Regions from separate parts of the Mesorhizobium vachelliae genome, predicted to be linked through region 4. Evidence: riboswitches for the same ligand, from Rfam matches in the RefSeq annotation. Region 4 holds a riboswitch; each other region holds the start of a gene.
What was found. Region 4 has a riboswitch for cobalamin ahead of RFM41_RS17110 (DUF1636 family protein). Riboswitches for the same ligand answer to the same signal wherever they lie in the genome.
Positions count from the first base shown of each region.

Region 1: another riboswitch for cobalamin. It lies ahead of metE (5-methyltetrahydropteroyltriglutamate--homocysteine S-methyltransferase); the one in region 4 lies ahead of RFM41_RS17110 (DUF1636 family protein).
Region 2: another riboswitch for cobalamin. It lies ahead of RFM41_RS26850 (CbtB domain-containing protein); the one in region 4 lies ahead of RFM41_RS17110 (DUF1636 family protein).
Region 3: another riboswitch for cobalamin. It lies ahead of bluB (5,6-dimethylbenzimidazole synthase); the one in region 4 lies ahead of RFM41_RS17110 (DUF1636 family protein).

Region 1 is NZ_JAVIIR010000020.1:94,330-100,927, forward strand. It holds gene glmS (glutamine--fructose-6-phosphate transaminase (isomerizing)) at 205-2,028, opposite strand; partial or broken gene RFM41_RS30445 (hypothetical protein) at 2,214-2,477, shown strand; gene RFM41_RS30450 (cold-shock protein) at 2,732-2,926, opposite strand; partial or broken gene RFM41_RS30455 (Mu transposase domain-containing protein) at 2,914-3,307, opposite strand; partial or broken gene RFM41_RS30460 (IS630 family transposase) at 3,614-3,811, opposite strand; cobalamin riboswitch at 4,133-4,332, shown strand; gene metE (5-methyltetrahydropteroyltriglutamate--homocysteine S-methyltransferase) at 4,429-6,598, shown strand, end outside.
Region 2 is NZ_JAVIIR010000015.1:102,582-110,545, forward strand. It holds gene RFM41_RS26815 (MIP/aquaporin family protein) at 1-45, opposite strand, end outside; gene RFM41_RS26820 (ArsR/SmtB family transcription factor) at 95-445, opposite strand; gene RFM41_RS26825 (DUF6428 family protein) at 488-1,015, shown strand; gene RFM41_RS26830 (methyltransferase family protein) at 1,287-1,754, shown strand; gene RFM41_RS26835 (PilZ domain-containing protein) at 1,758-2,030, opposite strand; gene RFM41_RS26840 (arginase family protein) at 2,246-3,124, shown strand; gene RFM41_RS26845 (histidine phosphatase family protein) at 3,148-3,717, opposite strand; adenosylcobalamin (AdoCbl) riboswitch at 3,803-3,946, shown strand; gene RFM41_RS26850 (CbtB domain-containing protein) at 3,947-4,156, shown strand; gene RFM41_RS26855 (CbtA family protein) at 4,203-4,943, shown strand; gene RFM41_RS26860 (hypothetical protein) at 4,995-5,576, shown strand; gene RFM41_RS26865 (EamA family transporter) at 5,646-6,593, shown strand; gene RFM41_RS26870 (cation diffusion facilitator family transporter) at 6,756-7,964, opposite strand, start outside.
Region 3 is NZ_JAVIIR010000002.1:426,509-434,472, forward strand. It holds gene RFM41_RS05620 (GFA family protein) at 27-428, shown strand; gene RFM41_RS05625 (hypothetical protein) at 425-712, opposite strand; gene dxs (1-deoxy-D-xylulose-5-phosphate synthase) at 863-2,770, opposite strand; gene RFM41_RS05635 (pirin family protein) at 2,899-3,819, opposite strand; gene RFM41_RS05640 (DUF2277 domain-containing protein) at 3,829-4,095, opposite strand; gene RFM41_RS05645 (exodeoxyribonuclease VII small subunit) at 4,139-4,390, opposite strand; gene RFM41_RS05650 (histone deacetylase family protein) at 4,394-5,320, opposite strand; cobalamin riboswitch at 5,436-5,611, shown strand; gene bluB (5,6-dimethylbenzimidazole synthase) at 5,655-6,386, shown strand; gene RFM41_RS05660 (hypothetical protein) at 6,398-7,381, opposite strand; gene RFM41_RS05665 (TetR/AcrR family transcriptional regulator) at 7,510-7,964, opposite strand, start outside.
Region 4 is NZ_JAVIIR010000007.1:249,545-257,508, reverse strand. It holds gene cobN (cobaltochelatase subunit CobN) at 1-1,137, opposite strand, end outside; gene cobW (cobalamin biosynthesis protein CobW) at 1,156-2,193, opposite strand; gene RFM41_RS17110 (DUF1636 family protein) at 2,196-2,621, opposite strand; cobalamin riboswitch at 2,662-2,865, opposite strand; gene RFM41_RS17105 (winged helix-turn-helix domain-containing protein) at 2,895-4,094, opposite strand; gene RFM41_RS17100 (NADH-quinone oxidoreductase subunit A) at 4,430-4,795, shown strand; gene RFM41_RS17095 (NuoB/complex I 20 kDa subunit family protein) at 4,786-5,367, shown strand; gene RFM41_RS17090 (NADH-quinone oxidoreductase subunit C) at 5,372-5,977, shown strand; gene RFM41_RS17085 (NADH-quinone oxidoreductase subunit D) at 5,987-7,177, shown strand; gene RFM41_RS17080 (NADH-quinone oxidoreductase subunit E) at 7,178-7,964, shown strand, end outside.

The DNA.
Region 1 (6,598 bases), on a different contig from region 4:
TTTCAATTTACGGCCTATGCACCTTAATTTTTGTGACGCAGAGGCTTAGCCGCTTCCCGCACCGAATAAGTTAGTTTCCGATTTCCTACAGGTCTCCGTAACCATCCCAAAACATCCAACGCAATATCCGGCCGGAAAATCAAAAAATTGCGATGTAGCAATGGGTCCGCGACAAGAAAGTTTCCGCTTTTGCGATAGGTCTCCCTATTCGACGGTGACTGATTTTGCGAGGTTGCGCGGCTGGTCGACATCTGTGCCCATGAAGACCGCTGTGTGATAGGCAAGAAGCTGTATGGGCAGCGAGAAGATCATCGGCGCGATAATCTCGTCGACAGCTGGCAGCACGATCGTGTGCATGGTGTCGAGCTTGGATGCGGTTGCTCCTTTTTCATCGGTGATGAGGATAACCCGCCCTCCACGGGCGGCGACTTCCTCCATGTTGGAGACGGTCTTGTTGAAAAAGCGATCAAACGGCGCGATGACGATCACCGGCATGTTCTTGTCTATCAATGCGATCGGACCGTGCTTCAATTCACCCGCCGCATAGCCCTCGGCGTGGATGTAGGAAATCTCCTTGAGCTTCAGCGCACCTTCCATTGCCAGTGGGAAGCTGGTGCCACGGCCAAGATACAGGACGTCGTGATATCTGGATAATTCGCGCGCCAGAAGCTCTATCTTAGGTTGGATGCTGTTCAGGATCTGGCCCATAATGCGCGGCATTTCGGCAAGGCTTCGGACCAGCGCCTGCACCTCATTTTCGGTTACTGTTCCGCGGGTCCGGGCGGCGCTGATGGCAAGTGCGGCAAGAACGGCAAGCTGGCAGGTGAACGCCTTGGTGGAGGCGACGCCGATCTCTGGGCCGGCAAGGATTGGGAAGACCGCGTCGGCCTCCCGAGCGATGCTCGATTCGGCGCCATTGACGACGGCGCCGATTTTCAGTCCAAGTTTCTTGCAGTATCTCAGCGAGGCCAGCGTATCGGCGGTTTCGCCAGATTGCGAAATGAAAAGAGCAGCAGACTGGGGCGACAACGGGATCTCGCGGTAGCGAAATTCGGACGCAACGTCGATTTCGACTGGCAGGCGAGCATAGCGTTCGAACCAGTATTTTCCTATCAGTCCGGCGAGGTAGGCGGTGCCGCAGGCAGAGATCGCCAGGCTCGGAATGCTGGCAAAATCGAAGCTAGGAACCGGATCGGCGCGATTCTCTATCAAGCTGACATAATGAGCGAGCACATGGCCGATGGCCTCGGGCTGCTCGTAGATTTCCTTCTCCATGAAGTGGCGATGTTTGCCCTTGTTGGCCAGATAAGCCGCGGCCATAGAGGTCTGACGCGGACGCTCTACTGGGTAGCCGTCGAAATCGAAGATATCGGCACCCCCCTTGCCGATTACGGCCCAGTCACCGTCGATGAGATAGGTGACTTCATTCGTGAAGGGGGCAAGTGCGATCGCGTCGGATGCCAGAAACATCTCGCCGTCGCCGTGGCCGATTGCCAGCGGTGGTCCATTGCGCGCTGCGATGATGCTCGACGGATCATCCTCAAAAAGGATGGCGAGCGCGTAGGCGCCCTTGATGCGTTTCAACATGGCATGCATCGCTTCGCCCCGGCCCATGCCCTCCTGGCGGTGTCTTGCCACAAGATGGGCGACGACTTCCGTGTCGGTGTCGGTCTGGAACTCGGCTCCCCCCGCCGTCAATTCCTCCTTCAGCTCGGCAAAATTCTCGATGATGCCGTTATGGACGACGGCCACACCGTCGGTAAAGTGCGGATGCGCATTGCCTTCCGTCGGCGCTCCGTGGGTTGCCCAGCGCGTGTGGGCGATGCCAATGGAGCCGTTTAGCGGCTCTGCCTTCAGTCTCTTCTCTAGATTGACGAGCTTGCCCTCAGCGCGCCTCCGCTGCAAGGCGCCCTCGGTGATAGTCGCAACGCCGGCGGAATCATAGCCGCGATATTCCAGACGCTTCAAGGCGTCGACCAACCGCTCCGACACGGGCTGTTGCCCAACGATACCAACAATCCCGCACATGCCGTCTGCGACTTCTTTCCGGCGGCCTCGGTCGACGCACCAATCACGACGAGGATACCCAACGCGCTGCAATTCAGGATCCTCTAATACGATTTTATTAGGACGGTAAAATTGATTGTTGGAATAGCAATCATCCACCCGATAAATGGACAAAAGATGCGCGACGGCATTCCAACAGAGCCTTATCGATGCTGCATCTGCCGATTGACGTGGGCATCGAGACGGCACTCGACGCGGATGTGAAGTCGTGGCTCGCCTTCGCGGCGCAAAAGACCGACGAGTTGGTCGTGCTCGCCTTTGCCCTGGCCGAAGGCCGGGACGAGGTCGCCGCTGGTGTCTATGACATTCACTCGCCAGGGATCCCAGAAGCGGCCGAGATTTCCAACCTCATTAAGGATCCGGGAACGCCGGCACCTGCCAAGCGTACCCACAACAAAGCCGCAGCCTGACCGGACTTTTCAGGCTCGACTAAGCGGATCCGGCATGGTTTCGCACTTGCGATATAAAATTTGTGCGTTGCAATATCCGTTGCTATCGGTATGATCATGACTTGTCGACCATCTACTCCTCCCAGATGGTGCCGACGCTGAGTGGGCGCACCTCCTCCCGCGCCTCATTCGAAATAGAGTCCGCTGCCACCTCCTCCCGGCAGCGGGCTTTTTCTTTGTCTGAGGCGCAATTTCGGTTGGGCCAACGCATTTGGCTAGGCGAGGCGAATATTCCGTACCTCCAGGCCTTTCTTGCCCTGCCCGCATTGGACAAACACCTTCTGCCCCTCCATCAGCATGCTCAGTCCTGAGCGGGTCTGCGCGGTGGCATGAACGAAGATGTCCTTCTCACCGTTTTCAGGAGCAATGAAGCCGAAGCCTTTTCGGGATTGTACCACTGCCCCGGGCACAGGGCATGATCGCTCACCATCTGGCCGCATGACGGATGATCACACGGCCAGCCAAAACCACGACCTGGACGCTCTCGCCGATCAGGCGCCAGGGCACCGAGTAGCTGTTCGTATCCAGATCGATCGCACAGTCGGCCTGGACCTTGCGGATCAGGCCCCACAATTGCCCAACGGCGACCTGCCGGAAAGCGCGCGGAGCGCTCGAGCTTCAGCGGCAAAACGTTCCACGGGCGCAACGCCGGTGGTGCCGTGTTCGCCCTGGTCGGCAACTTCGCGCATCCACCGATCCAGATGCGCCTCGAACGCCGCCCAGCTCTCGAACCGCCGGCCGGCGTTCGCGTTCTCCTTGATGTAGCCGACTCCGCGTTCGTCTTTCCCCTCTGCTTCGTGTGGTGCAGCTTTGTTGCGCCCTTGAACCGCGCCAACTCCTGACTCCGCCTAGGATCGCGTGACGCAGAACTGCAGGCCGAGCACCTCGCGTCTGGAGCGAGCCGCCCGGCGAGGCCATGAAACGTTAAAATTAAATCCTCACCGAGCTTGAACAGAGATGATCAGTTTGTGTGCTTCTACCCCTTTGGGTTGCCCTAAATGAACTGCATCTGGCAATCGGATGTAGGCCAAGTTGCGAGCGCGCGGCTGGCCCCACCTTGGCACTGCTTTTCGAGCAGTAGTCGGTAGCCAGTAGTGGATTGAATCTAACACTTGGTGCCCACGTTTGACGGCGGCGATGATTTTGTTCGGGTCGGCGGTCCAGGTGAAGCGTTTGGGTTGTCGGATTATGCTCGGCGAAGAAGCGGTTGATGGCCGCCTACACGACAAGATGAAAGGCGCCTCGCTTGAGGCGTCGCTCGACAGCTCGGCGAAGAAGCCCTCGACGGGGTCGAGCCAGACACCCTGCCTTCGCGCCCCAATCCATTCGACCAAAGGCGCGGCTAACAACCCTTGCGCAGCCGGGCCGAACCGCCGTCTGTCACAGTTCTGCACAGCGCGCCCATTTGTCGATTTGGCCCGGGCCCTGCAGCAGCCAAGGTCTGGCTTCATGTAGCCAATCTGCCTTACCGCGTGCCGAATTAAATATATTCGCGATCCAAACGCCCCTTGTTCGTCCCTCCACGCGACTTGGAAATCACTGTGATAGTACAAAGTGCGTTCACATAATGACATAAAGATTTCTTTATGCGATGTTGACAAAAGAGCGGACTGCTGTGATTGTGTCCAAGCCATGGTTCTCCGTACGGCGCTGCCGCAGCGGAGCTAAGAGGGAAGCCGGTGCGATGCCGGCGCTGCCCCCGCAACTGTTAGAGGCGAGCCGACCCCACTCATGTCACTGAGGCGAACAGCCTCGGGAAGACGGATAGAGGCTATGACCCCCGAGCCAGGAGACCTGCCACGGCGAACTATTGTCCACGGGCGGGGTGTCTCGGTGGCCGCTGCAGCCCGGCGTTCGTACCGGCCTACTGGCGCCTTCGTTGTCCCCCACGCCCCAACCATCGGGGTATCGCATGACTCTCTCTCAGCAAATTCCTGTAGCGACGCTTGGTGTGCCGCGTATCGGTCGCAGGCGGGAATTGAAATTCGCGCTCGAAAGCTATTGGTCCGGAAAATCTTGCGCTGCCGACCTTCTCGCGACGGCAAAGGCACTCCGTGCCGCGAGCTGGGAGGAGCAGCGCGATCGCGGTGTGTCGAAAATCCCCTCGAACGACTTTTCGCTCTACGACCATGTACTCGACACCGCCGCCATGGTCGGCGCCGTGCCGTCTCGCTACGCATGGAATGGCGGCGAGGTCCCACTCGACATCTATTTCGCCATGGCCCGCGGCAACCAAGGTCAGACGGGGAATTGCGACTCTGGTCAGGAGCATGCGGCTGGCCCTGCCCTAACCGCGATGGAAATGACCAAATGGTTCGACACCAACTATCATTACATCGTGCCGGAACTTGACGACGATCAGGCGTTCACACTCTCGTCGACCAAACCGGTTGATTACTTCCTCGAGGCTAAAGCCCTGGGCATTCATACACGCCCGGTCATCCTTGGACCGGTCACTTTTCTCAAGCTGGCGAAATCACCTGCCGAAGGTTTCAATCCCCTCGCGCTCCTGCCGCGGCTTCTGCCCGTCTACGAGCAACTCCTGCGGAGGTTGAAATTCTCGGGAGCCGATTGGGTGCAGATCGATGAGCCAGCGCTTGTGCTCGATCTAAACCAGAACGAACGAGCCGCACTTGAATTTGCCTACGGGCAGCTGTCGAAGGCCGCGCCCGAGCTGAAGATCATGCTGGCTACCTATTTCGGGCCTCTGGGGGAAAATCTCGAGACGGCGATATCGCTGCCTGTGGCGGGCCTGCATTTTGATCTCTCGCGTGCTCCCGAACAGTTGGAGACGGTTGGTCGGCTCGCGCCTAAGGATCTGGTGCTCTCGCTTGGCTTGATCAATGGCCGTAACGTCTGGCGCGCGAACCTTACTGCCATTCTCGACCGCATCAAGCCGATCGTCGCGGGCTGGCCGTTGGACCGAGTCGAGATCGCGTCTTCGTGCTCGATGCTGCATGTGCCGATCGACTTGCGTATGGAGACGGCACTGGATGCGAACATCAGGTCGTGGCTCGCCTTCGCGGCCCAGAAGATCGACGAGCTGGTCATCCTGGCCCGGGCCTTGTCCCAAGGTAGAGATGCGGTGGCTGGCGAGTTGAAAGCTTCTGCCGAGGCTGCCGCGACTCGCGCAACATCCACGAAGGTCCATGACCCGCTCGTTGAAGGGCGGATCGCCGACATTAACGGCGCCATGAAGCAACGAAGGAGCGCATTTGCCGAGCGTTCCAGGGCCCAGGCCCGCGCGCTCGGCCTGCCGCCGTTCCCGACGACGACCATTGGATCCTTTCCGCAGACGCCTCAGGTGCGCAAGGCGCGTTCCGCTCACGCGAAGGGCCAGCTCAGCTATGTCGATTACGAAACCTTTCTGAAGAAGGAGATCGAGGCTGCTATTCGCTGGCAGGAGGAGATCGGGCTGGACGTGCTGGTGCATGGCGAGTTCGAACGAAACGATATGGTACAGTATTTCGGCGAGCAACTTTCCGGCTTCGCCTTCACCGAACATGCCTGGGTGCAGAGCTATGGGTCGCGCTACGTGCGTCCCCCCATCATCTTCGGCGACGTATCGCGCCCCAATCCGATGACGGTGCGCTGGTGGCAATTCGCCCAGTCGCTTACGCAAAAGTCTGTAAAGGGAATGCTAACAGGCCCAGTGACCATTCTCAATTGGTCTTTTGTTCGCGACGACGTACCCCGCTCCGAGGTCTGCCGCCAGATCGCGCTCGCTATTCGCGATGAAGTGACGGACCTAGAAAGAGCCGGCGCAAGGATGATCCAGATCGACGAGGCCGCGTTTCGCGAAGGCTTGCCGCTGCGCAAGTGCGACTGGAAGGTCTATCTTGACTGGTCGGTCGAATGCTTCCGGATCGCTTCAACAGGTGTAAAGGACTCGACTCAGATCCATACCCACATGTGCTATTCGGAATTCAACGAGATCATCGACGCGATCGCTGAGCTGGATGCGGATGTAATTTCGATTGAGACATCGCGCTCGGCAATGGAACTGCTTGACGCCTTTACGAGCTCTAAATATCCGAACGAAATCGGTCCTGGAGTCTATGACATCCACTCACCGCGCGTTC
Region 2 (7,964 bases), on a different contig from region 4:
CAGGGCTTCGGCCGCGAACCGGCGCGAGAGATCGAAAGTGTTCATCGGTTGGCCTTGGGTTGGGCGACGAGGAGCTGGGCGGCGGGCACGTCGATCATTGCCGGGTCCCCTCGCCCGGCCGGCAGCAAGGTGCCGCAAGCGCCGGTGCGCAGATTTCCGGGCGGCCCGAGCAGCAATCCTCCATCAGGAAGCGGATCAGTCCGGATAGCGCGTCGTACTCGGCGCTGTAGACGATCGAGCGGGCATCACGCCTCGCGGTCACGAGGCCAGACCGTTCCAATTCCTTGAGATGGAAGCTGACATTGGAGGGCGAGACCTCGACTTGTTCGGCGAGCGAACCGGCGGCAATGCCTTCCGGTCCGGCAACGACCAACAGGCGCAACAGGCGCAGGCGCGTTTCCTGCGACAGCGCGCCAAAGGCGATCAGGGCTTGACGTTCATCCACGTTTCAATAATCCTTGAAATGTTGAAATGAGGAATAGCCGACATGCTCTCTTCTGACAATCACAAAATCGATGCCGCGCTCCCGATGGCCCCATCGGATCTGACCATCGGTGACCTTCTCGGCGCGCTGGCCGAACACGGGGACAAGCCGTTGGTGTTTGTTTATGACGGCCGGCCGGTGAAGCCGGGCTACCACGTGACAGAGGTCAAGGCGGGAGAGTTCTCGGCGCTCGATTGCGAGGCGAATCCCGAGTCCTGGTCGGAAATCTTCATTCAGTTGTGGGACGTGGACGAAGGCGGCCCGGTTCACATGCTGGCGGGGAAGTTCGCGGCGATCATACGCAAGGTGGCGGATCACGTGGCGCTCGACCAATCGGCCAAGCTGACCTTCGAGATCAGTGACGGCGTCCGCCCCATGGAATTGCACCGGGCGGCTCAGCCAAGCATCGTTGGCGGTGTCATCGAGGTCGAGCTGACACCACGGCCGGCAAGCTGCAAGCCGCGCGACCGCTGGCTGAAGGAACAGAAGGCGACAAGCCAGCCGTGCTGCGGAGCGAGCCGCTGCTGCTAGCGCTGGGCCGCCGGCCTGGAATCTGATCATGCCATTTGCCTCCAGCAGATACAGCCCCACGAGTACGATCGCGATCAGCGCCACCCAAACGGCTGTCCTGCTCGTGCGAGAATTCCCCGTTGATCGGCAGCGATGAACGCGCTGCGACTGCGTTCCCCATGTGCCGTGTCGCAAATCATCCCGGGCCGGATCAAATCCTGAATTGCTGAGTGGCGCGCGACCGTGCATAGTGGTTGCGATGGCGCCTGGTTGAGGACCGGCGAAATTGACCATGGACAACAAAGCGGACAATCCGGGGGTCGCGGTGTTCCCGCCGCCGCTCTTTCTCGTGGCGCTGATCGTGATGCTGGCGCTGCGCTATGTCCGGCCGCTGGCGATCGGCGGCCGTCCGCTCACCATTGTGCTCGGCATCGTGCTGGCAGCGCTTGCGATTGCCATCATCGCCTGGGGACGCTCGACCATGTTGCGCGGCGGCACCAATGTGAACCCGACTTTGCCGACCACCGCGATCATCACCAGCGGGCCGTTCGGCTTTACCCGCAATCCGCTCTATATCGGCCTGATGGGGCTGCTTCTCGGGATCGGCCTGCTGTTTGACACTTGGTGGGCCGTTATCGCCCTCATCGCGAGCTTCCCCATCTTGCACTATGGCGTGGTGCTGCGCGAGGAAGCCTATCTGGAGCGCAAGTTCAGCGAATCCTACCGCTCGTACAAGGCGAGCGTGCGCCGCTATCTTTGAGCGTCAGCCCTTCGGCGCGTTGCTGTAGAGCGCGACGCCGACGCGATCGTTGCGCCGCCACCGCACCAAAGCGCGATAGGCCATATCGTCGGCTGGAACCTCGAGCAGGAAGCGTTCCGGGAGGGCGACATCTGCACCGACGCGCAATTCCGCGCCCTGCTCATGCTGGTTCCTGACGGAGCAGCCGATCCGGACGCCGTTGGCAATGATCGTGGCTTCCTTGAGCACGAATTCGCGTACATGAAGACGGCGCTCGGTCTCGGGATATTCGGCCATGTCCGGCAGGCTCCTCAGGCGAGGCTCTCCTCGCCACGGGGCGGCACCATAGCAGCGAGGCGTTTCCGTTCCGTTAGCGATCGCTGAAACGGCAGAAGCCTTGATATCCTGGTTATGCCGTACGGCTCGAAGCTTGACATAGGCCGTCTGCGAACCTTCCCTAGGCCGCGATGCTCAACCGAAGCATGATGCCTGCGGACGTGTTGGAGCCGACGATGACGACCACCAACGGTAAGACACTGCGGCTGCATATGCCTCAGTGGCAGGGCGGCAACCTCGAGGAATACCATCTCAGCTCAAGGTTGCTGTCGTGGCTGCTTCCCTTAGCCCAAGGACCTGAGGAGACCGTCACCGTTCCCCCTCCCGGCGACGGTCCTGCTCTCGACATCGAAGACGGCATCCTGGCAAAGCAGGCCCTGCTCGCTCAGGCACGCGCGGCACGAGCCGCCGTGGAACGGCACCAGCCGGACAAGGTCCTGACCATCGGCGGCGACTGCCTGGTCGATCTAGCGCCCATCGCCTACCTCAACAAGCGTTATAGCGGGAATATCGGCGTGCTCTGGATCGATGCGCATCCGGACGTGCAGACGCCGGAGGAAACCCCTCACGGCCACGCGCAAGTGCTGGGCATGCTGCTCGGCGAAGGCGATCCGGATTTCGTCGCCGAAGTCGACGTTCCGCTCGATCCGGCCAGGGTGATGTATGCCGGACTGGACGAATGGTCGCCGGCCGAGAACGAATTTCTCGTCCGCATGGGCTTGCGCAGCGCCGGCTCCGGCGAGGTTGCCGAAAGTTCTTCCACGGTCCTGCAGTGGCTCGAACGGCAAGGCATCGAGCAGCTTGCCGTCCATTTCGATGTCGATGTCATCAGGCCGCAGAGCTTCCGGCCGATCCTGTTCAACAAGCCCGGGACCGGAACGGACTTTCTCAAAGGCGTTCCGCGCGGCCGGCTGGAACCGGAGCATGTCCTGCGGCTGCTCGATGATGTCGCTGGCGCCTGCAATATTGTCGGGCTCGCCATCACGGAATACATGTCCTGGGATGCCGTCCAGACGCAAAGGTTGCTGCGCCGGCTGCCGCTCGTCGGCAATTGAACGCGGGCGATCTTGCGCAGCGTTCAGCCGGCGACGACGCCGCTCGCATGCAGCACCCAGCGGCGGCCGTCGCTGCGGAACTCGGTGAGCGATAGCGGCTCGATGTCGATCTTCCAGATCGAGGAAAGCGGCGCGCCCAGCACATGCACCATGGCGGCGCGGATCGGCACGGCATGGGTGAGCGCGATGGTGTGGCCGCTCTCAGCGCCCAGGCGCTCGATCAACGCGGCGACGCGCCGGGCGACGGCGGCAAGCGATTCGCCGCCATGGGGTGCGGCATCCGGATCGGAAAGCCAGGCCTCCATGCCTTCCGGGTCCTTGGCCTGCATTTCCTCGAAACCTTTGCCGGCCCACCGCGCGAAATCCTGGTCGGCAAGCAGCGGCTCGACCGTCGCATCAAAGCCGAGCGCCTCGGCCGTTTGCCGCGCGGCAAGCGCCGGGCTCGTCCAGACGTGGTCGGCGCGGCGCAGCGAAGCGGCCAGCGCGGCGGCGCGGTCGATGGCTTGCGGCTCCAGCGCCTCGTCATTCGGAAAGCGACCCTTGCGCGTGGCCCGCGTCGCGCCGCTTGCGATCATCGTCAGGCGGGCGAGCATCCCAAAACTCCCTGGTCCAGTGAAATTTCGGCCGCGCGAAGCCGCGTTGGCCATTACATGTCGTTGACAGGCGAACGAAGTGCTGACAAGTGTTTTAGCGCTATACGGGATTGGAAGCCGGTGCGAGTCCGGCACGGTCGCGCCACTGTGATCGGCACCAGCCGAAAGTCAGGCCTTATTCCGCAGCATTGTTCGATCAACGGGACGCAGTATCCCACGGGAGGTCAATATGTCCGACACCACCTTCACCCCCAGCTACGGTCCGGTTGCGATTCCGGTCCGCGAGCTTCTGCCCTGGGCCATCTTCGCTGGCCTGCTCTTGATGCTGGCCATCTATTTCGTCGGCGCGGAAGAAGGCGCGACGTCGCTGATCCGCGGCACGGCGGTGCACGAATTCGTGCATGACGGCCGCCACCTGCTCGGCTTCCCCTGCCACTAAAGCGGTTCGGCATCGCCGAACCCGCTTTCGATAAAGGGTTAGTGACATGGTTGGAAAACTTTTGCTGCGCGGCATGCTTGTCGGGCTGGTCGCGGGGATTCTGGCATTCGCCTTCGCCCGCGTCTATGGCGAGCCGCAGGTCGACAAGGCGATCGCCTTCGAGGACCAGCAGGCCCAGGCCGCCGGCGAGGCGCCGGAGCCAGAGATGGTCAGCCGCGCCACGCAGGCCGGCATTGGCCTGGCGACCGGCGTGCTGGTCTATGGCGCCGCCCTTGGCGGGCTGTTCTCGCTGGTCTTCGCCTACGCCTATGGCCGGCTGAGCTCGCTCGGTCCGCGCGGCACTTCGGCGCTCATCGCGCTGCTCGGCTTCCTTGCCGTGATCGTGGTTCCCGGCCTCAAATACCCCGCAAACCCGCCCGCGGTCGGCAATGCCGAGACCATCGGCTACCGCACCGAGCTGTTCTTCATCATGATCGTGGTCTCGATCGCGGCGATGGTGGCGGCGGTCGGGTTGGCCCAAAGGCTATGGAAGCAGCTTGGCGCCTGGAACGCGTCGATCGTCGCGGCACTTGCCTTCCTCGTCGTCTTCGCGCTGGTGAAGGCGGCGCTGCCCGACATCAACGAAGTGCCGGAGAACTTCTCGGCGACCGTGCTGTGGCAGTTCCGCGTCGCCTCGCTCGGCATCCAGCTCGTGCTGTGGACCGTCGTCGGGCTGGGCTTCGGCGCGGTTGCCGAGCGCGTCGTCGCGGTGCGCGACCAGCGCAGCCCGGCACGCCGCTACGCCTGAACTGAAATGCGTTGGCCGCCACGGTTCCTTGCCCTGGCGGCCAATTGCTTTTTGACGACCGCCCTGCTGGTCATGCTGGCCACATCCGCGCAAGCGCATAGCGGCTCGTCGGCGCCGCCTCCCCCCGGCATCCAGATCCCCAGCCTGACCCACGGCCAGATGGCGGTGATCGCGCGCTACCGCGGCGACATTCTTGCACTCGCGCAAGCACAGACCTTGACCGACCCGACCTTCCGGCGACTCTACAATCACGGCAATCTGCAATTCACCTACTGCCTCTGGGGCCTGATGCCGGGAAGTCTTGGCGACGAGGAGAGCCCGTTCAACGAATGCAGCCATGCCTATCTCGCCACCGCCAAGGCGCTGCTGACGTATATGGCGACGATGCCCTCAGCCGAGCGCGACGCGAAGGCGTTGATCTCCGACATCGATGCCGAGATGGTGCGCAGCGGCGCCTCCTGGATCCTTTGCCAATATAGCGGCGAGGCTTTCAGCACCGGCGCGGTCGTCGAGCCCCGGTGGCGAGACATGTTCTTCCACTTGCCGAGCCTGGCGGTCCTGCTTGCGACCATTGCTGCGCTTATCGCGGCCGGATGGTCGATCTTCGGTGCGCCGCGTAGTCGCGTGGCCTAGCTGTCCGCTGCAAGCCGGCGTAAGAAGCGCCATCCACCCAACGTCCGCACGGACCCGCAATCACCAGCCATGTTGGTCTCCGAAAGCCTCGCCCTCGCCGCCGCCTTATGCAGCGCGCTGAGCTCCATGTTCCTGAGCGAGCTCAAGGGCCGCGTTCCCCTCCTCCAGCTCGCCCGCTGGCAGATGCTCGCAACCTTCGTGATGACCGGCTCGGTGTCGCTGGCGATCGGCGGCTGGCACACGATCGGACCAAGGGAGTTCTGGCTGCTTGCGGGATCGAGCTTCGCCGGCATCAGCATCGCCAGCACGACCTATTTCGCCACCATCTATTCGGTCGGCCCGCGCATCACCGCGCTGCTCTTCTCACTCACCTCGCCTTTCGCGCTGGCGCTCGGCTATCTCGTGCTCGGAGAAACCGTCAGCCACTGGCAGGCGCTGGGCGTGGCGCTGGTGCTTGCAGGCATCGTGCTTGCCATCGGCATGCCGCGACGCTTCCTCAAGCGCGGCCACCTGGCGCCGGCCATGCCGGTCGTCACCCCTTCCACCGTGCCGGTGAGCACGGCGCCCGGCCCGCCGCTTACCGGGCGACTCGGACCAGGCATCGTGCTCGGCGTGACGACGGCGCTCGGCCAGGCGACCGGCACCCTTCTGGCGCGCCCGGCAATGGCTGCCGGCGTCGAGCCATTCACGGCCATGGCGCTGCGCTCGGGCCTCGCCGTGATCCTGTTCATCGCCCTTGCCGCGACGCCGTTCGGCAGGGGCAAGCGCGAGGCTGTCCAGTTCGGCACGGTCGGGCTCGCCGTGCTTTCCGCCTTCGTCGGCACCTCGCTCGGCATGTCCTGCCTGATGGCTGCGCTGCGCACCGGCAATGTCGGCATCATCTCGACGCTGTCCTCAATGACGCCGGTCATCATCCTGCCGATGGTGTGGCTGCGCAGCGGACAAAGGCCGACCGCGGCTGCCTGGGCGGGCGCGCTGCTGGCCATCGCAGGCACGGCGCTGATCAGCGTGAGGTGATGGGTTGCGCGTGAGGCTCGCGCCGAAGTCACTTCGATCCGAAGGCCAGCTACATTGGTCCGTTTAGCGTCAAACTAGGCGGAAGGCGGACACCGACACAGCGCGCCCAGGTGTCGCGTTGTCGTCAGGCAGATTCACGCTGGCACACAAATGTCGCCCGCATCACCCATGCGCGTGCCCGTGGTCCGGCTCCGCCATGGCGAAGGGCAAATCCTCGCTGTCCTGACCAGCCGCCAGTTGCAGCCTGGCGCTGAACTCATGCGGCTCGGCCGGGGCGACCAAGCTTTGCAGATAGTGATGATCGCCGCCGACCGGCGACAGCAGTAAGCTTTCGACCGCACCGTCCGCCCTTTCGATGGCGACGTTCGCCCGCAGCCCCTCGGCGTGACGCGACAGGCGCAGCCGCATGCGCTCGCCCTGCGGCGTGTCGACAATCTCGAGCAGCCCGCTGGCGAGCTTGCCCGAGACCAGGAACGGATCGGGCGCATGATGGTGGCCGCTCTGCGTCTCCGGCTCGGCAAAGCGCACCGTGGCGACATCGAGCGCGGGGATGTGCGCGAAGAGCCCGGCCTTGAGCGATGCGGCGATGTTGTTCGCGGCGGCTAGCAACAGCCCGTCATTGACTGCAATCTCCACATCGACATGCAACCTGTGGCCGAGCCAGCGGGCGTTGGCGCCGACCACTTTTTCTATCCCGGCGACATGCTCCGCGGCGTGATGAATTTCGTCGACGAGGCCGGGCTCGACGCCGTCCAGCATGCGCGTCAGCACCGAGCGCGCCGATTGCCACACGATGCCCAAGATGGCGACGGTGATGATGAGGCCGATGATCGGGTCCGCCAGCGGCAAGCCGAGCCAGACGCCGACCGCGCCGGCAACGACCGCGAGGCTGGTGAGCCCGTCGGTGCGGGCGTGATAGCCATCGGCGACCAAGGCGGCGCTGTTGATCTGGCGGCCGACGCGGATGCGGAACACCGCCACTGCCTCGTTGCCGAGGAAGCCGATCACGCCGGCCGCTGCGAGCCAACCCAGGAACTGGACCGGACGCGGATTGAACAGGCGGTTGACAGCTTCATATCCGGCCACGAGCGCGCTTGCCAGGATGATGAGCACGATGATGATGCCGGCAAGGTCCTCGACCCGGCCGAGGCCATAGGTGAACGTGCGGGTCGGCTTGCGCCGCACCAGCACGAAAGCGATCCAGAGCGGAATGGCCGTGGTCGCATCGGCTATGTTGTGGATGGCATCGGCAAGCAGCGCCACACTGCCCGAAGCCATGACGACGACGATTTGCAAGGCGGCGGTGATCGCCAGTATCGCGAACGACCACTTGATCGCCCAGATGCCGCGATCGGTGGTGGCGATGGTGGC
Region 3 (7,964 bases), on a different contig from region 4:
CGGTTCGTCAGTCGGTGGAGGTGGCAATGCTGAAGGGGACCTGTCATTGCGGCGCGGCCCACTGGACGCTGGAAGGCGATCCCGGTGGAATCACCGCATGCAATTGCACGCTCTGCCGCCGCTACGGCACGCTTTGGGCTTATGACTATGTCGACGAACGCATTCACGTGGCCGGGCCGCTGAAGTCCTACACGCGCGCCGAGGTGGCGGAACCCGCGCTGGAGATCCTGTTCTGCCCGACCTGCGCCTGCGTGGTCGCCTGGCGCGGCCTGCGTTCGGGCAAGAGCGGCCGCACGCGCATTGCCGTCAATGTCAGGCTGGCGCCGCCGCAGGACATCGCCGACCTGCCGATCGACCATTTCGACGGTCTCGACAGTTTCGACGACCTGCCGCGCGACGGCCGCTGCGTGCGCGATATGTGGTTCTAGAATACGGTCCGCGAAACCTGGCGCTCGACTGCCGGCGTCAGGCCATCATTGTCGGAGGCCTCCTTGCGCGGCGGCTCAACAGGCGCCGGTGCAGGCGGCGGAGTATCCGGCAGCACGACGAGTTGAGGCTTCTGCTTGTAGGAGAAGCCGCCGCGGATGCTACCCATCTTGCCAGCAACGATGTCCATCGCCGCCTTTTCGATATTGCGGTCGTAGCGCGTTTCGGCTGCCACCGGCGCAATCATGGCCGCCAGAAAGGCCATGCCGCACAGAAACGACTTCATTGTTGTTACCCCTGCCTAGGACCAAGGTCTTAGCAGGGCGCCGTTGAAAATCGGCCAAGAGACAGGGTAAGCGAACCGCCAAACGGAAGCGTTAACAGATAGTTAGCGTAAAAAGCCGGCAAACCGATTCAGCGTCTTGACGTTCTGATTTCAGGCGCGCTGCGCCTGAACGCCATGGCCAAGCGTCGCGAAGACCGTGCGCACGATGCCTGCCGAATCCAGCCCTGCATCGGCATACATCTTCTCGGGCTTGGCGTGGTCGGTGAACACGTCCGGCAAGACCAGCGGGCGCACCTTGAGGCCGCTTTCCAACAGGCCTTCATGGGCGAGGAAATGCAGCACCTGGCTGGCGAAGCCGCCGATGGCGCCCTCCTCCACGGTCACCAGCACTTCGTGCGAGCGGGCGAGCCGGCGGATGAGATCCTCGTCCAGCGGCTTGGCGAAGCGAGCGTCGGCGACGGTGGTGGAAAGGCCCGCCGCGCCGAGCTCTTCCGCCGCCAGGAGGCAATCCTGCAGCCGCGTGCCGAAGGAAAGCAGCGCGACCTTGGTCCCTTCCTTGAGGACGCGGCCCCTGCCGATTTCGAGCACCGAGCCGCGCTCCGGCATGTCGACACCGACGCCGTTGCCGCGCGGATAGCGAAAGGCGATCGGGCCGTCATCATAGGACGCGGCGGTGCGCACCATGTGACGAAGCTCCGCCTCGTCGGCCGCGGCCATGACGACGAAGCCCGGCAGCGTGGTCAGAAAAGTCGTGTCGAAAGCGCCGCAATGGGTGGCGCCGTCGGCGCCGACGAAACCTGCACGATCTATGGGAAAACGCACCGGCAGCTTCTGGATCGCAACGTCGTGGACGACCTGGTCGTAGGCGCGCTGCAGGAAGGTGGAATAGATGGCGGCGAAAGGCTTGTAGCCTTCGGTGGCAAGGCCGGCGGCAAAAGTCACCGCGTGCTGCTCGGCAATGCCGACATCGAAGGTTCGCTTGGGGAACACCTCGCCGAACAGGTCAAGGCCGGTGCCGCTCGGCATGGCGGCAGTGATGGCGACGATGCGGTCGTCCTCGCGCGCTTCCTGGATCAGGCTCTCGGCGAAGACCTTGGTGTAGGCCGGCGCATTGGCGGGCGCCTTGGCCTGCGCGCCGGTGATGACGTCGAATTTGTTGACGCCGTGATATTTGTCGGCCGCCGCCTCCGCCGGCGCGTAGCCCTTGCCCTTCTGGGTCACGACATGGATCAGCACCGGGCCCTTGCCATTGTCGCGCACGTTCCTCAGCACCGGGATCAGATGCTCGAGATTGTGCCCGTCGATCGGGCCGATGTGATAGAAGCCGAGCTCCTCGAACAAGGTGCCGCCGGTAACGTAGCCGCGCGCATGCTCGACCGCGCGGGTGATGGCGCGGTCGGCGCGCTTACCGAGATAGGAGGTCAGCTTCTTGCCGAAATCGCGCAAGCCCAGATAGGCCTTGCCGGAGGCGAGCCGGGCCAGATAGGCGCTCATGGCGCCGGTCGGCGGCGCGATCGACATGTCGTTGTCGTTGAGGATGACGATCAGCCGGGCGTCGAGCGCGCCGGCATTGTTCAGCGCCTCGAAGGCCATGCCGGCCGACATCGAGCCGTCGCCGATGACGGAAATGACATTGTTGCGGCCGCCCGACAGGTCGCGCCCCATGGCCATGCCGAGACCGGCCGAAATCGAGGTCGAGGAATGGGCTGCGCCAAACGGGTCGTATTCGCTCTCGGCGCGCCTTGTGAAACCGGAGAGGCCGCCTTCCTGGCGCAGCGTGCGGATGCGGTCGCGGCGGCCGGTCAGGATCTTGTGCGGATAGGCCTGGTGGCCGACGTCCCAGATCAGCCGGTCGTCCGGGGTGTTGAAGACATAATGCAGGGCGACGGTCAGCTCGACGACGCCAAGGCCGGCGCCAAGATGGCCGCCAGTCTGCGACACGGCATCGATCAGTTCGGCGCGGAGTTCCGCGGCAAGCTGCGGCAGCGCGCTCTCATCAAGCGTTCGCAGGTCCGCCGGGATACGGACCTTGTCGAGCAGCGGCGTGTCTGGCTTCACTCGGGCGCGTCCTGCCTCAATTGATCGAACACGGCGCTACCAACAAATTGCGCCATAATCATGCGCGGGAATAGGCCGCCGCCGGGCGAATGTAAATGCGCGTCGGTGACGCGCGGGTGGAGCGGTCCCTAGCTCTCGGGCAGCGGAATAAACTCCTGCTCATCGCCAGGAACGATATCGAAGCGGCCTGTCTTCCATTCCTGCTTGGCCTGCTCGATGCGTTCCTTCGAGGACGAGACGAAATTCCACCAGATGTAGCGCTTGGAGCCGAGCGAGGCGCCGCCGAACAGCATGAAATGCGCACCGCGCTCTGAGGAAACGACGATCTCCTCGCCCGGCTTGAACACCAGCAGCCGCTCGGCCGGAAAGGCGTCGCCGGCGATCGAGACTTCGCCTTCCAGTGTATAGATGGCGCGCTCCTCGGCATCGGCCGGGATTTTCACGGCAGCACCCGCCGCCAGCCTGAGATCCGCGTAAAGCGTGTCCGAAAGGGTCGCCACGGGCGAGCGCAGCCCCGAGAACTCGCCGATGACGACGCGGCCGCTGACGCCCTCTGCATCGATCTCAGGCAGACGAGCCACCGATGTGTTTGCAAACACCGGCGCAATTTCCTCCTTGCCGTCGGGCATCGCCAGCCAGGTCTGCAGGCCGGAGACCGACATCGGCGCGCCGCGAAGCTCTTCCGGCGTGCGCTCGGAATGAACGATGCCGCGTCCCGCGGTCATCAAATTCACGTCGCCCGGCGCGATCACCATTTCGGTGCCGAGCGAGTCGCGGTGCCTGATCTTGCCGTCGAACAGATAGGTGACGGTGGAAAGCCCGATATGCGGATGTGGGCGCACGTCGAGCGCATGGCCGGCGCGCAGGATGGCAGGCCCCATGCGATCGAAGAAGATGAACGGCCCGACCAGACGGCGCTTTGCCGTCGGCAGCGCGCGGCGCACCTCGAAACCACCGATATCCTTGGCGTTCGGAACCACCATCAGCTCGATCTGATCGCAGGCGAAGGCATCGCCGGGTTCAGGATCGTTTCCCGGAAAAAAGCTCATGGGTGTCCCTCAGGCGAAACGCAGCGCCGACCTGGCCTTCGCCTTGGCCGCCTCCACCTCGCGATTGCGCGGCTCCTGGCTGGTCTCGAGCGAGTCGATCAACTCGCGCGCGATCGCGGCGATCGCCTCGACCGCATGGTGGAAGGCATGCTCGTTGCGCTTCGAAGGTTTCGTCGAGCCGCTCAGCTTTCGCACGAACTGAAGCGCTGCGTCATGCACTTCGTCATTGGTTGCCGGCGGTTCGAAATTGGCCAGGGTCTTGATGTTGCGGCACATGGCTTGAACTCCTTACCTGCTTGCTCTGCCCACCCTATTCCAATTATTCCGCGTCCAGCGGCTCCGTTCCCACCGGCTTGCCGTCGCGTGACAGCCTGATCTTCTCGACCTTGTCCTCGGCAGCCTTCAAGAGCCGGTCGCAATGCGCCTTCAACGCCTCGCCGCGCTCGTAGATCCTTATCGACTGGTCGAGCGGGACGTCGCCGCGCTCCAGATCATCGACGATCTTCTCCAGCGCGTCGAGCGCCTGCTCGAAGCTCATCGCCTTGACGTCTTCATTGCCTTCCACTGCCATACCCTATCCCTTCATCAGCCGCCCGACATGGGCGGCGACTGAAAATGCCAGTCCCTGCAGATCGTAGCCGCCTTCCAGCAAGCTGACGAGCCTGTTGCCGCTGTGGCGCCCGGCACGCTCCATCAATTGCCCTGTCGCCCAGTCGAAATCGTCCTCGGTCAGGTTGATCTCGGCCAGCGGATCGCGGTGATGCGCGTCGAAGCCGGCGGAAATGATGATCAGGTCCGGCGAGAACGCGTCGATCGACGGCAGCACGCGCGACAGGAAAGCGTCGCGGAACAGGTCGCTGCCGGTCTGCGGCGCGAGCGGCGCGTTGACGATGTTGCCGGCGCCGGTTTCGCTCTTCGCGCCGGTGCCGGGATAAAGCGGCATCTGGTGCGTCGAGCAATAGAGCACCGAAGGATCGTCCCAGAAAATGTCCTGCGTGCCGTTGCCGTGATGGACGTCCCAGTCGACGATAGCGACACGCTCGGCCTGGTGCTTCTTCTGCGCATAGCGGGCGGCGATCGCCGCCGTGTTGAAGAGGCAAAAACCCATCGCCGTGGTCTTTTCGGCATGATGGCCGGGCGGACGGGCGGCGACGAAGACATTGGCGGCTCGGCCCTCGAACACATCGTCGACCGCGGCATTGGCCGCGCCGATCGCCGTCACCGCGGCCTGCCAGCTTTTCGGGCTGGCGCTGGTATCGGCGTCGATCGAGGCGATGCCGCTTTCAGGGATCGCCGCGCGCACGCGCTCGACGAAATTCTCGGGGTGCGCATAGAGGATGGTTTTCTCGTCGCCTTCCGGCGCCTTGACGCGATCGAGCGCCGCAAAGGCCTCGTCGTCGAGCACGCGCTCGATGGCGCGCAAGCGGTCGGGCCGCTCGGGATGGCCGGGCGGCGTAAGATGTTCCAGGAAGATCGGGTGCGTGTAGAGACGGGTGGCCATGGCGCCTAATCTAGGCACCGGCGGCGCGGATGACCATGTTCGAAAGCCGAATGGCTGGGGAAAATTGCGTCAGCCCGTGTCGCTGGCGCCATTGGCGCGGCCCAGGCTTCGCGGTAAGGTCTCCTCGCTGCTTGGTGCCCGCGACGCGGGAGAATCGGGAACACGGTTGAACTCCGTGGCGTGCCCAACGCTGTGAGGGGGACCGCGCCGGCAAAGCCACTGTCGATGACGGGAAGGCGCCGGTGCGGGAGGATCCCGAGCCAGAAGACCGGCCTGGCAGACATGGTCTTCCGCTTGGTCAGGCGGGAGACTGCTTGTCGCAAGGGGAAAAGCGATGACGGCAGCAGCGATCGCCATGAGCGGCGACGACTTTGATCAATTGGCGCGCGACGCGGTCTACCGGGCGATGTTCACCAGGCGTGACGTGCGCAGCCATTTTGTCCCCGACGATCTCGACGACAGTGTGCTCGCGCGATTGCTCAACGCCGCGCATCACGCGCCGTCGGTCGGCTACATGCAGCCGTGGAATTTCATTGTCATCCGCGATGCCCAGCGGCGCAGACAAGTGCGCGACCTGTTCCTCGCCGCGCGTGAGCAGGAACTGCCTGCGATCGAGGCGGAGCGGCAGGCGCTCTACCGCAAGCTGAAGCTCGAAGGCATCTGCGAAAGCGCGCTCAATCTGTGCATCACCTGCGACCGGCAGCGCTCGAAGGACTCGCCGCTCGGCCGTTGGCATAACCCGGAGATGGACCTCTACAGCACCGTCTGCGCGGTGCAGAATTTCTGGCTGGCGGCACGCGCCGAAGGCGTCGGCGTCGGCTGGGTGAGCATCATCGAGACAGAGGCGCTGAAGCGGCTTCTGGCGATCCCGGACCATGTCACGCCGATAGCCTATCTCTGCGTCGGCCGCGTCTCGGCCTTCGCGCCGAGGCCGGACCTCGAGGCGAATGGCTGGGGCAAACGCCTGCCCCTGCCCGAGCTGGTGATGAGCGAGACGTTTCGCGGTGCCGGCGAGGCACCGCTCAAATCGGCGATAGCAAGGCTTGGCAGCGCGCCGAAGCGCTGACCAGCAGCAGATCAAGCGGCTCGCGGGGTATCCCAGCGTGAGCCGCTGCCGAAGGAGACCAGCGCTTTGTCGCGCAGTTCCCTGAACTTCGACGAGGTCTCGGCCAGCCGGCGGTCCCATTCGGGATTGGGCGTCTGGCCTTCGATGGCTTCGAAATAGACCTGCATCAGCGAGGCGATGGCGAAGGGCTCGATGAAGGCCGCCTTGAAGGCCCAGGCAAAGACGATGGCCAGCACGAAGGCCCAGCCGGCAAGCTGGCCCGGCATCACCCACAGGATGGCGGCCGCCGGGGCCAGCATCAACAGGAAGATGACGAAGGACACGCCCCACATGATCACCGCCAGCCAGACGGCGTTCTTGACCATGTGCCTGCCATTTTGCGCGTAAAGCACGACGCCTTGCCGCGCCGTCTCGAAGGGCGAGCTCGAATTGATGCGGATGTTGTAGCCGAGGATGATCTCGTCGACATAGGTCAGCGAGATGCGGATGACGGTGTTGATGAAGCTGACCAGGCCGCTCAAGCCCGGAATGGGCAGGAAGGCAGCGATGCCGCCGATCAGGCCGGTGATGGCGCGAATGGCGCCCTTGACCAGCTGGTCGACGACGAAAAGGATGTTGGCTTCGGCAAAACGCTGGGTGACCACTTCCTTGGCATAGGCAATCTGGTTCTGGCCGTCGGGAACGTCATGGCCGTCGATCAGATGCACCATGACGGCGATATGGCCCGCCTTCAGCACATAGAGGATGTATTCGCGGATCCAGTAGACGGCGATCGACACGACGCCGAAGCCGACCACGCCGCCCCAGAGCGCGAAGGACATCGGACCATCGGGATCGGTCGAGATGTGGCCGACACCATAGCCGACGCTGGCGCCGGTGCCGGTCGCCATGATGTAGGCGACCGTTATGCCGAAATAGACGATCATGCGAAAGACGATGAACGGCCATGTCCGCATCATGATGGACACCGACCTGGCGATGCTGAAGTCCCACATGCCCCGACTCTCCCACCCGCGGAGTTGGCGCGAGAAGATGCGCTCGTGCCGGGGAAAGTCAATTGCGGCGCGGTCGGCCACGGTCAAAACCGGTGCACAAGCCCGGCGATGGTTACTCTATCGTGCGGTCAGGCCTTTTTGCGCAGGCCTTCGAGCAGCTGCTTGAACGCCGCGATTGCCTTCTTCGAGGTGGCTTCGGGGTCATTGGAATTGGCGATGCGCTGTGCGGCCTGGCTGCTGGCGCCGTTGATCAGCCGTGCGGTCGTCTCGGGATCAAGGTCCGGAACGACCACGCCATCGTCCTGCAGCCTCGTCAGATGGTCGGTCATCGACGCCGTGCAGGCACTGGCATTTGGCCACTGCGCCGGGTCGCCAAGCACGGCCGGGCCGTCGCGGAACATGATGCGCTGGATTTCCGGCTCCAGCGCCATCTCGATATAGGTGGTGCATTCGTCGACGAAATGCTGCCAGCGGGTCGGCGCTTTCGAGGCGACCTCGTTCACCCGCAACGCCATCTCGCCGTCGATCTCGGCGATCACCGCCTGCAGCAGCCCCTTCTTGTCGCCGAAGTGATGGTAGAGCG
Region 4 (7,964 bases):
CGCCGGATCGGTTTCGATCTCGCCCTTGAAGGAGATCGCGCCGGCGAGGATGCGGCCGTCGAGCTCCGGCAGGACCACATGCATGGCGAGATCGGCGGGCGCGAGGCCGCGCTGGTTCTTTTCCCAGATCTCGCGCCTCGTCGTGGCGACGATAACCTGGAAGACGGGTATGCCAGCGCGGTCGAACAAGGTCTCGGCGCCCGGTTCGGCGCCGGAGGCGAATGCGGTGGCGGTGATGATGGCGGCCGGGTTGAGCGAGGCGATGGCGTTTTCGACGAAGGCGAGAGATGTCGGATCCTTGAGACTGGACACGAAGATCGGCACTGGGGCGAGACACTGCGTCCGCAATGCGTCAACGAGTGCGTCTATGGGCGCGACGTCGGCGGCTAGCAACATAGAGCGGTAGAAGAGGATGGGGATGATGGACGCGGCGTTTCCCTCCCCCTCGAGGGGAGGGTGGCCCGCAGGGCCGGGTGGGGTCGCCTCGGCAGTGCTCGGCGCTTCTTGATGTCGGCTTGTGTCGCGGAGGACCCCACCCCCGGCCTGCGGCCGGACCCTCCCCACAAGGGGGAGGGGGACCACGCCGTGGCCCGGCAGATAATACCCCGCCTTCGGCACGCTCACCGGCTCGGCCACGGCCGTTTCCGACCCGGCAAGCCTCGCCAGCCTTTGCACCAGGGCCGCCATGTTCGCCGGGCCGCCTTCGCGGAAATAGCCGAGGAGGGCATCCAATTCGGCGCGCGGCAGGGTCGAGCCTTCGATCAGCCGCTGGTCCTCGTCATGGCTTTCGCCGGGCAGCAACGCCAGCTTGATGCCGCGTATGCGCGCCAACGCTGCAAGCTGGTCGCAGCCGTAGCGCCACCAGTCATAACCGCCGAGGATGCGGACGAGGATGACCTTGGCGTGGCGCGCGACGCTGTCGATCCACAGGTCCACCGACATCGGGTGGCGAAGGTCGCGAAGTGCTGCCAGCCGCATCGAGGGTAGCTGCTCCGCATCGGCCTTCCAGGCGGCGGCCAGGCCGGCGAGGTCGCTGTCGGTAAAGGACAAAGCCACGATATCCGCAGGCGTCTGCCTGAGGTCGATCGGCTCGGCGAGATCGTCGAGCGAAGCGGATGTGGTGGCGAGGATATGCATCGCTTTTTCGTGTTGGCCTCAGCCGGCGAGGATACGCTCGATCGCTGGGCGGTTCAGCCCCTTGAGGCCGATGACGACGAGCCGCGAGCAGCGGTCGTCCTCGGCCGTCCAGGCCCGATCATAGTAATGGTTGACGCGCGGGCCGACGGCCTGGAGCAGAAGCCGCATAGGCTTGCCGCCGACCTCGACGAAGCCTTTGACGCGCAAAACGTTTTCCTGCTCGGCGGCCAAGGCAACGCGCTTTGCCAGCTCGTCGGGATTGGCGATCGACGGGATGTCGATGACGAAGGAATCGAAATCGTCGTGCTCGTGGTCGAGCTCATCATCGTGATGGGTCTTGCGGTTCTCGATGTCGTCCTCGACGGCGAGGCCGAGGCCGAGCAGCACGGACGGATCGACCTTGCCCTGCGCGGTCGGCACCACTTTCACGGCGCGCGCGACATGCTCACCGATGACGGCGTTGGCGCGTTCCGAGCCCGCCGCATCCATCAGGTCGCTCTTCGACAGGATGATCAGGTCGGCGCAGGCGATCTGGTCCTCGAACACCTCTTCGACCGGATCGTCATGGTCGAGCGAATCGTCTGCCGCGCGCTGGGCCTGCAGGGCGTCCATGTCGGAGGCGACGCGGCCGTCGGCCAGGGCAGGCCCATCGACCACGGCGACGACGCCGTCGACGGTGACGCGGCTCTTCACCGTCGGCCACTGGAAGGCCTGGACCAGCGGCTTCGGCAGAGCGAGGCCCGAGGTCTCGATCAGGATATGATCGACCTTCGGTGTGCGGGACAGGATCTGGTCGAGGGCCGGCACGAAGTCGTCGGCCACGGTGCAGCAGATGCAGCCATTGGCGAGCTCGACGATGTTTTCTTCCGGACAGGTGTCGATGCCGCAGCCTTTGAGAATCTCGCCATCGATGCCGACATCGCCGAATTCGTTGACGATGATCGCCAGCCGCTTGCCCTTGGCATTTTCGAGCAGGTTGCGGATCAGCGTCGTCTTGCCGGCGCCGAGGAAGCCGGTGACGACGGTGCAGGGAACACGGGAAACGGATGCGTTCATGGTCAGTCCTTCAGCATGTCGAGGGGAGGGATGCGGGCAACCAGGCCGCGCTTGAGGGAATCGGGCCGACCGCGCCAGGGGATCAGGCCATCGGTCGAGGTGGCGAACAGCTTTGCGCCGGCGACAAGATCGGCGCCGCTGGTCGTGTCCAGATCGCCGAAGACGTAGCTCCAGCAGCCGTCGCGCAGGAGTGCGGCGCTCAGCCGGCGCTTGCAGTTGCCGAGGCATTCGACGGTGTGGATGCGGATGTTTTCGGCCGAAGCGGCACGGCGCGTATCTTGGGCCAGCAGCGCGCCGGCGCGCGGATGCGCGTCCGAGCCGGTCTCGTCGCGACAGGACGAGCAGACGATGACGGTCACACCGGCGAGCGCGTCGGGCTCGGACGAAATATCCGCACTGTTTGCCGGGAAACTGTCGTTGCGATCCAAAACCAGGCTCCTTGCCCGGAAAACCCGCCGGGCATTCGGATACTTAAAGTCTCAGACGGCAGGTCTCCTGGCTCGCGGGTCGTCGCCTTGAATGCCGCCTTCCCGGGAACATCCCAGTGGTTTTCGGCCGGGGCTCGTCGCTCACAGTTGCGGGGACAGCCGCGGATTTGGGTTTTTGACCCGCACCGCATTCCCTCTTGGCTCCTCCCTTTGCCGGGAGAAGACCGTCTGCGGCGGATTTAGGCTTATGGCTAGGCGCCTGTCAACGCGCGGCTACGACACCTTGATGTCGGCCAGCGCCGGACCCAAGTCGCCGGCCGGCGTCACTTCGATCGCCTCCAGGCCGAGCCAGGCCTGCATCTGCTTCAGCTCGTCGAAGAGCTGGGCGGCGGTTTCAGGCGGCGCCCCAGCCTCGGCATAGGCGGCGTGGACGCGCAGCACGCTGGCCGGGCGGTCGGCCCTGAGATCGACGCGGGCGACGATCCGGTCGCCGAGCAGGAAGGGCAGCACATAATAGCCGTATTGGCGCTTTTCGGCCGGCGTGTAGATTTCGATGCGATAGCGGAAATCGAACAGCTTTTCGGTGCGGGTGCGCTCGAAAACGACGGGATCGAAGGGGGCGAGCAGGGCGCGCGCCCTGATACGGCGCGGGAAACGGGCGTCCTTGTGGAGATAGGCAGTTTTGTCCCAGCCTTCGACCTTCACCGGCAGCAGTTCGCCGGCTTCGACCAGTTCCTCGATCCTGTCCTTCGTGTCGCCTGGCGCGAGACGAAAATAGTCGCGCAGGTCGCCATAGGTGGCGATGCCGTGGGCGCGGGCGGAAATGCGCAGCAATTCGCGATGCGCGTCCTCGATCGAGGGTACCGGCAGGTCAAGCACAGCCTGCGGCAAAACGCGCTCGGGCAGGTCGTAATAGCGCTCGAAGCCGCGCCGGTAGGCGGTGGTGATGCGTCCGGCCCAGAACAGCCATTCGAAGGCATGCTTGGCCTCGCTCCAGCCCCACCAGCCGCCATTGCCCTTGTGGCCTTCGATATCGGACGCGGCGATCGGCCCGCGATCGGCGACTTCTCTATAGATCTCGTCGATCATCGCCTTGCGTTCACGGCCCCATTTCGCAAGGCCGAGATACATCTCGTCGCCCTGCTCGGCGCGCTGCATGCGCCAGCGCAGCAGAGGGTAGGTCTCGACGGGCAGGAATGACGCCTCATGCGCCCAATATTCGAAGACCGCGCGCTTGCGGGTGACGGCGGCGTTGTCGAGCAGCGCAAGCGGGTAGGGGCCGAGGCGCGAATAGAGCGGCATATAATGCGCGCGCACCACCGCGCTGACGGAATCGATCTGTAACAGGCCGGTCCGGGAAAGCACACGGGCAAGGTGGCGGCGATCCGGAACCCCTCCGGGGCGAGGATCGTTAAACCCTTGCGCGCCCAGCGCAATGCGCCTGGCCATGGCGAGCGAGATTTTCTCCTTCATCAAGGTGTCCTTGCCCCGATCGTCCGTTGGATTTTTAGCCGGTGATTCCGGCCATGCTAGCAGGCAGATGGCGGGAGATATGTCAGGAGAGAAAAGTGGAGTAAAAAGTGAAAGAAATCAAACAGGAGCGGATCGGACCAGTTTCTTCCGATAAGGCGTCCAGGGCCGCGATTTGAACAAGGTTTGACTTGCGTCACCGAAACCGCTGCGCTAACCCTCGCCGCGTTGCAGCATAGGGCCCCTTAAAACGGTTCAGCGGTTAAACTGTCACGCTTCCGCATTAGAGTCCGTTGCTGTAATCAAAGTGAACTGCCCCGCCGAAGGAAAGCCGCCGCATGAGCGCACTCCTGAGTTCTTACCTGCCTATCGTCCTTTTCATCGCCGTGGCGATGATCGTTGGTCTGGCGCTTATCGTCGCTCCTTTCCTGGTGGCCTACCGCAATCCCGACCCGGAAAAGCTTTCCGCCTATGAATGCGGGTTCAACTCGTTCGACGACGCCCGCATGAAGTTCGACATCCGTTTCTACCTGGTGTCGATCCTGTTCATCATCTTCGATCTCGAGGTCGCCTTCCTGTTCCCGTGGGCGGTGTCCTTCTCGAAGCTCGGCATGCTCGGCTTCTGGTCAATGATGGTGTTTCTGGCGGTGCTGACCATCGGCTTTGCCTATGAATGGAAAAAAGGAGCGCTGGAATGGGATTGAACGACAGTTCAGGCACCCTCGTCGCGCCGAAGCCCAAGGGCATCATCGACCCCAACACCGGCAGGCCGGTGGGGGAGGACGATCCCTTCTTCCTCGAGATCAATAATGAGCTGGCCGACAAGGGTTTCCTTGTCACCTCGACCGAAGCGCTGATCACCTGGGCGCGCAGCGGCTCGCTGATGTTCATGACCTTCGGCCTCGCCTGCTGCGCGGTCGAGATGATCCACACCTCGATGCCGCGCTATGACTCGGAGCGTTTCGGCGTCGCGCCGCGCGCGTCCCCGCGCCAGTCCGACATCATGATCGTCGCCGGCACGCTGACCAACAAGATGGCGCCGGCACTGCGCAAGGTCTACGACCAGATGCCGGAGCCGCGCTACGTCATCTCGATGGGCTCCTGCGCCAATGGCGGCGGCTACTACCACTATTCCTATTCGGTGGTGCGCGGCTGCGACCGCGTCGTGCCCGTCGACATCTATGTGCCCGGCTGCCCGCCGAGCGCGGAAGCGCTGCTCTACGGCATTCTCCTTCTGCAGAAGAAGATCCGCCGCACCGGCACGATCGAACGGTGAGCCGATGACCCTGGCGTTGAACGAACTCTCCACCTATCTCGGCGAGAAGCTCTCCGGCCGCATCGGCGAAGCCGTGCTTGCCTATGGCGAGCTGACGGTGTCCGTCGAGCCGGGCAATCTGATCGAAGTGGCGACCTTCCTGCGCGACGATCCGCGCTGCCAGTTCATCTCGATCATCGACATTTCCGGCGCCGACTATCCCTCGCGCGCCAGGCGCTTCGATGTCGTCTACCACCTTCTCTCGCCGAAGCAGAATGTGCGCATCCGCCTCAAGGTCCAGGCCGACGAGGAGACCCTGGTGCCGTCGCTGACCGCCGTCTATCCCGGCGCCGACTGGTATGAGCGCGAGACCTACGACCTCTACGGCGTGCTGTTCAGCGGCCACCCGGATCTGCGCCGCATCCTCACGGATTACGGTTTCGAGGGGCACCCGCTGCGCAAGGATTTCCCGCTGACCGGCTTCGTCGAAGTCCGCTACGACGACGAGGCCAAGCGCGTGATCTACGAGCCGGTGGAATTGAAGCAGGAATTCAGAAACTTCGACTTCTTGAGCCCGTGGGAAGGGACGGATTACGTCCTTCCGGGGGACGAGAAGGCGAAGGCAAATTGAGGCGCCACAATGGCTGAAACCTCCGTCCGCAACTTCAACATCAACTTCGGTCCGCAGCACCCTGCGGCGCATGGCGTTTTGCGCCTGGTGCTGGAGCTGGACGGCGAGGTGGTCGATCGCGTCGATCCGCATATCGGGCTGCTTCACCGCGGCACCGAGAAACTGATCGAGGCCAAGACCTATCTGCAGGCCGTGCCCTATCTCGACCGGCTCGACTATTGCGCGCCGATGAACCAGGAGCATGCCTTCGCGCTCGCGGCCGAGCGCCTGCTCGGCATCGAGGTGCCGAAGCGCGGGCAACTGATCCGCGTGCTCTATTCCGAGATGGGCCGCATCATGTCGCACATCCTCAATGTGACGACGCAGGCGATGGACGTTGGTGCGCTGACCCCGCCGCTGTGGGGCTTCGTCGAGCGCGAAAAGCTGATGGTGTTCTATGAGCGGGCTAGCGGTTCGCGCATGCACGCGGCCTATTTCCGGCCGGGCGGCGTGCACCAGGACCTGCCGCAGAAGCTGGTCGAGGACATCGGCACGTGGATCGACCCGTTCCTGAAGTCGATCGACGATCTCGACGCGTTGCTCACGCCCAACCGCATCTTCAAGCAGCGCAATGTCGATATCGGCACGGTGTCGCTGGCCGATGCCTGGGCCTGGGGCTTTTCGGGCGTGATGGTGCGCGGCTCGGGCGCTGCTTGGGACCTGCGCAAGGCGCAGCCCTACGAATGCTATTCCGAGATGGATTTCGACATCCCGATCGGCAAGAACGGCGACTGCTACGACCGTTACCTGGTGCGCATGGAAGAGATGCGCCAGTCGGCCAAGATCATGCGCCAGTGCGTCGATCTGCTGCTGGGCAAGGAAAGCGCCGGCCCGGTGTCGAACCTCGACGGCAAGGTGGTGCCGCCGAAGCGCGCGGCGATGAAGCGTTCGATGGAAGCGCTGATCCATCACTTCAAGCTCTATACCGAGGGCTATCGCGTGCCGGCCGGCGAGGTCTATGCGGCCGTCGAGGCGCCGAAGGGCGAATTCGGCGTCTATCTCGTCTCCGACGGCACCAACAAGCCCTATCGCTGCAAGCTGCGCGCGCCAGGCTTCGCGCATCTGCAGGCCATGGATTTCCTGTGCCGCGGCCACATGCTGGCCGACGTCACCGCCGTGCTTGGCTCCCTCGACATCGTGTTTGGTGAGGTCGATCGCTAAATGTCAGTCCGCCGTCTCGCAGATGCCAGCGTCCAGCCAGCCTCGTTCGCCTTCAACAAGGAGAACGCGGCAGCCGCTCAGCAGTGGATCGCCAAATACCCGAAGGGGCGCGAGCAGTCGGCCATCATCCCGCTGCTGATGATCGCGCAGGAGCAGGAAGGCTGGGTCACCAAGGCGGCGATCGAGACGATCTCGGACATGCTCGGCATGCCGCGCATCCGCGGCCTCGAGGTCGCGACCTTCTACACGCAGTACCAGCTCAATCCGGTCGGCACCCGCGCGCATATCCAGGTCTGCGGCACCACGCCCTGCATGCTGCGCGGCTCGGAAGCGCTGATGGATGTGTGCCGGTCAAAAATCCATCACGACCAGTTCCACACCAACGACAAGGGCACGCTGTCGTGGGAGGAGGTCGAATGCCTCGGCGCCTGCGTCAACGCGCCGATGGTCATGATCTTCAAGGACACTTTCGAGGACCTGACGCCCGAGCGGCTGGCCGAGATCATCGATCTCTACGACGCCGGCAAGGGCGCCGAGGTGAAGCCCGGTCCGCAGAACGCGCGCCACGGCTCCGAGCCGGCCGATGGCTTGAAGACGCTGACAAATGAAAAGGCGATCCTGAAGTCGACGCGCGACAAGGAAGCCAAGGCGGCCGCGAAGGCTGCCAAGGATGCCGCCGCGGCTGCGCCGGCTGCCGCTCCTGCCGCTGTCGCCTCGCAGGCGGCGCCGGCCCCAGCGGCTCCAGCACCCGCTGCGCCGCCAGCCTCCGGCCCGGTTGCGCCGTCCA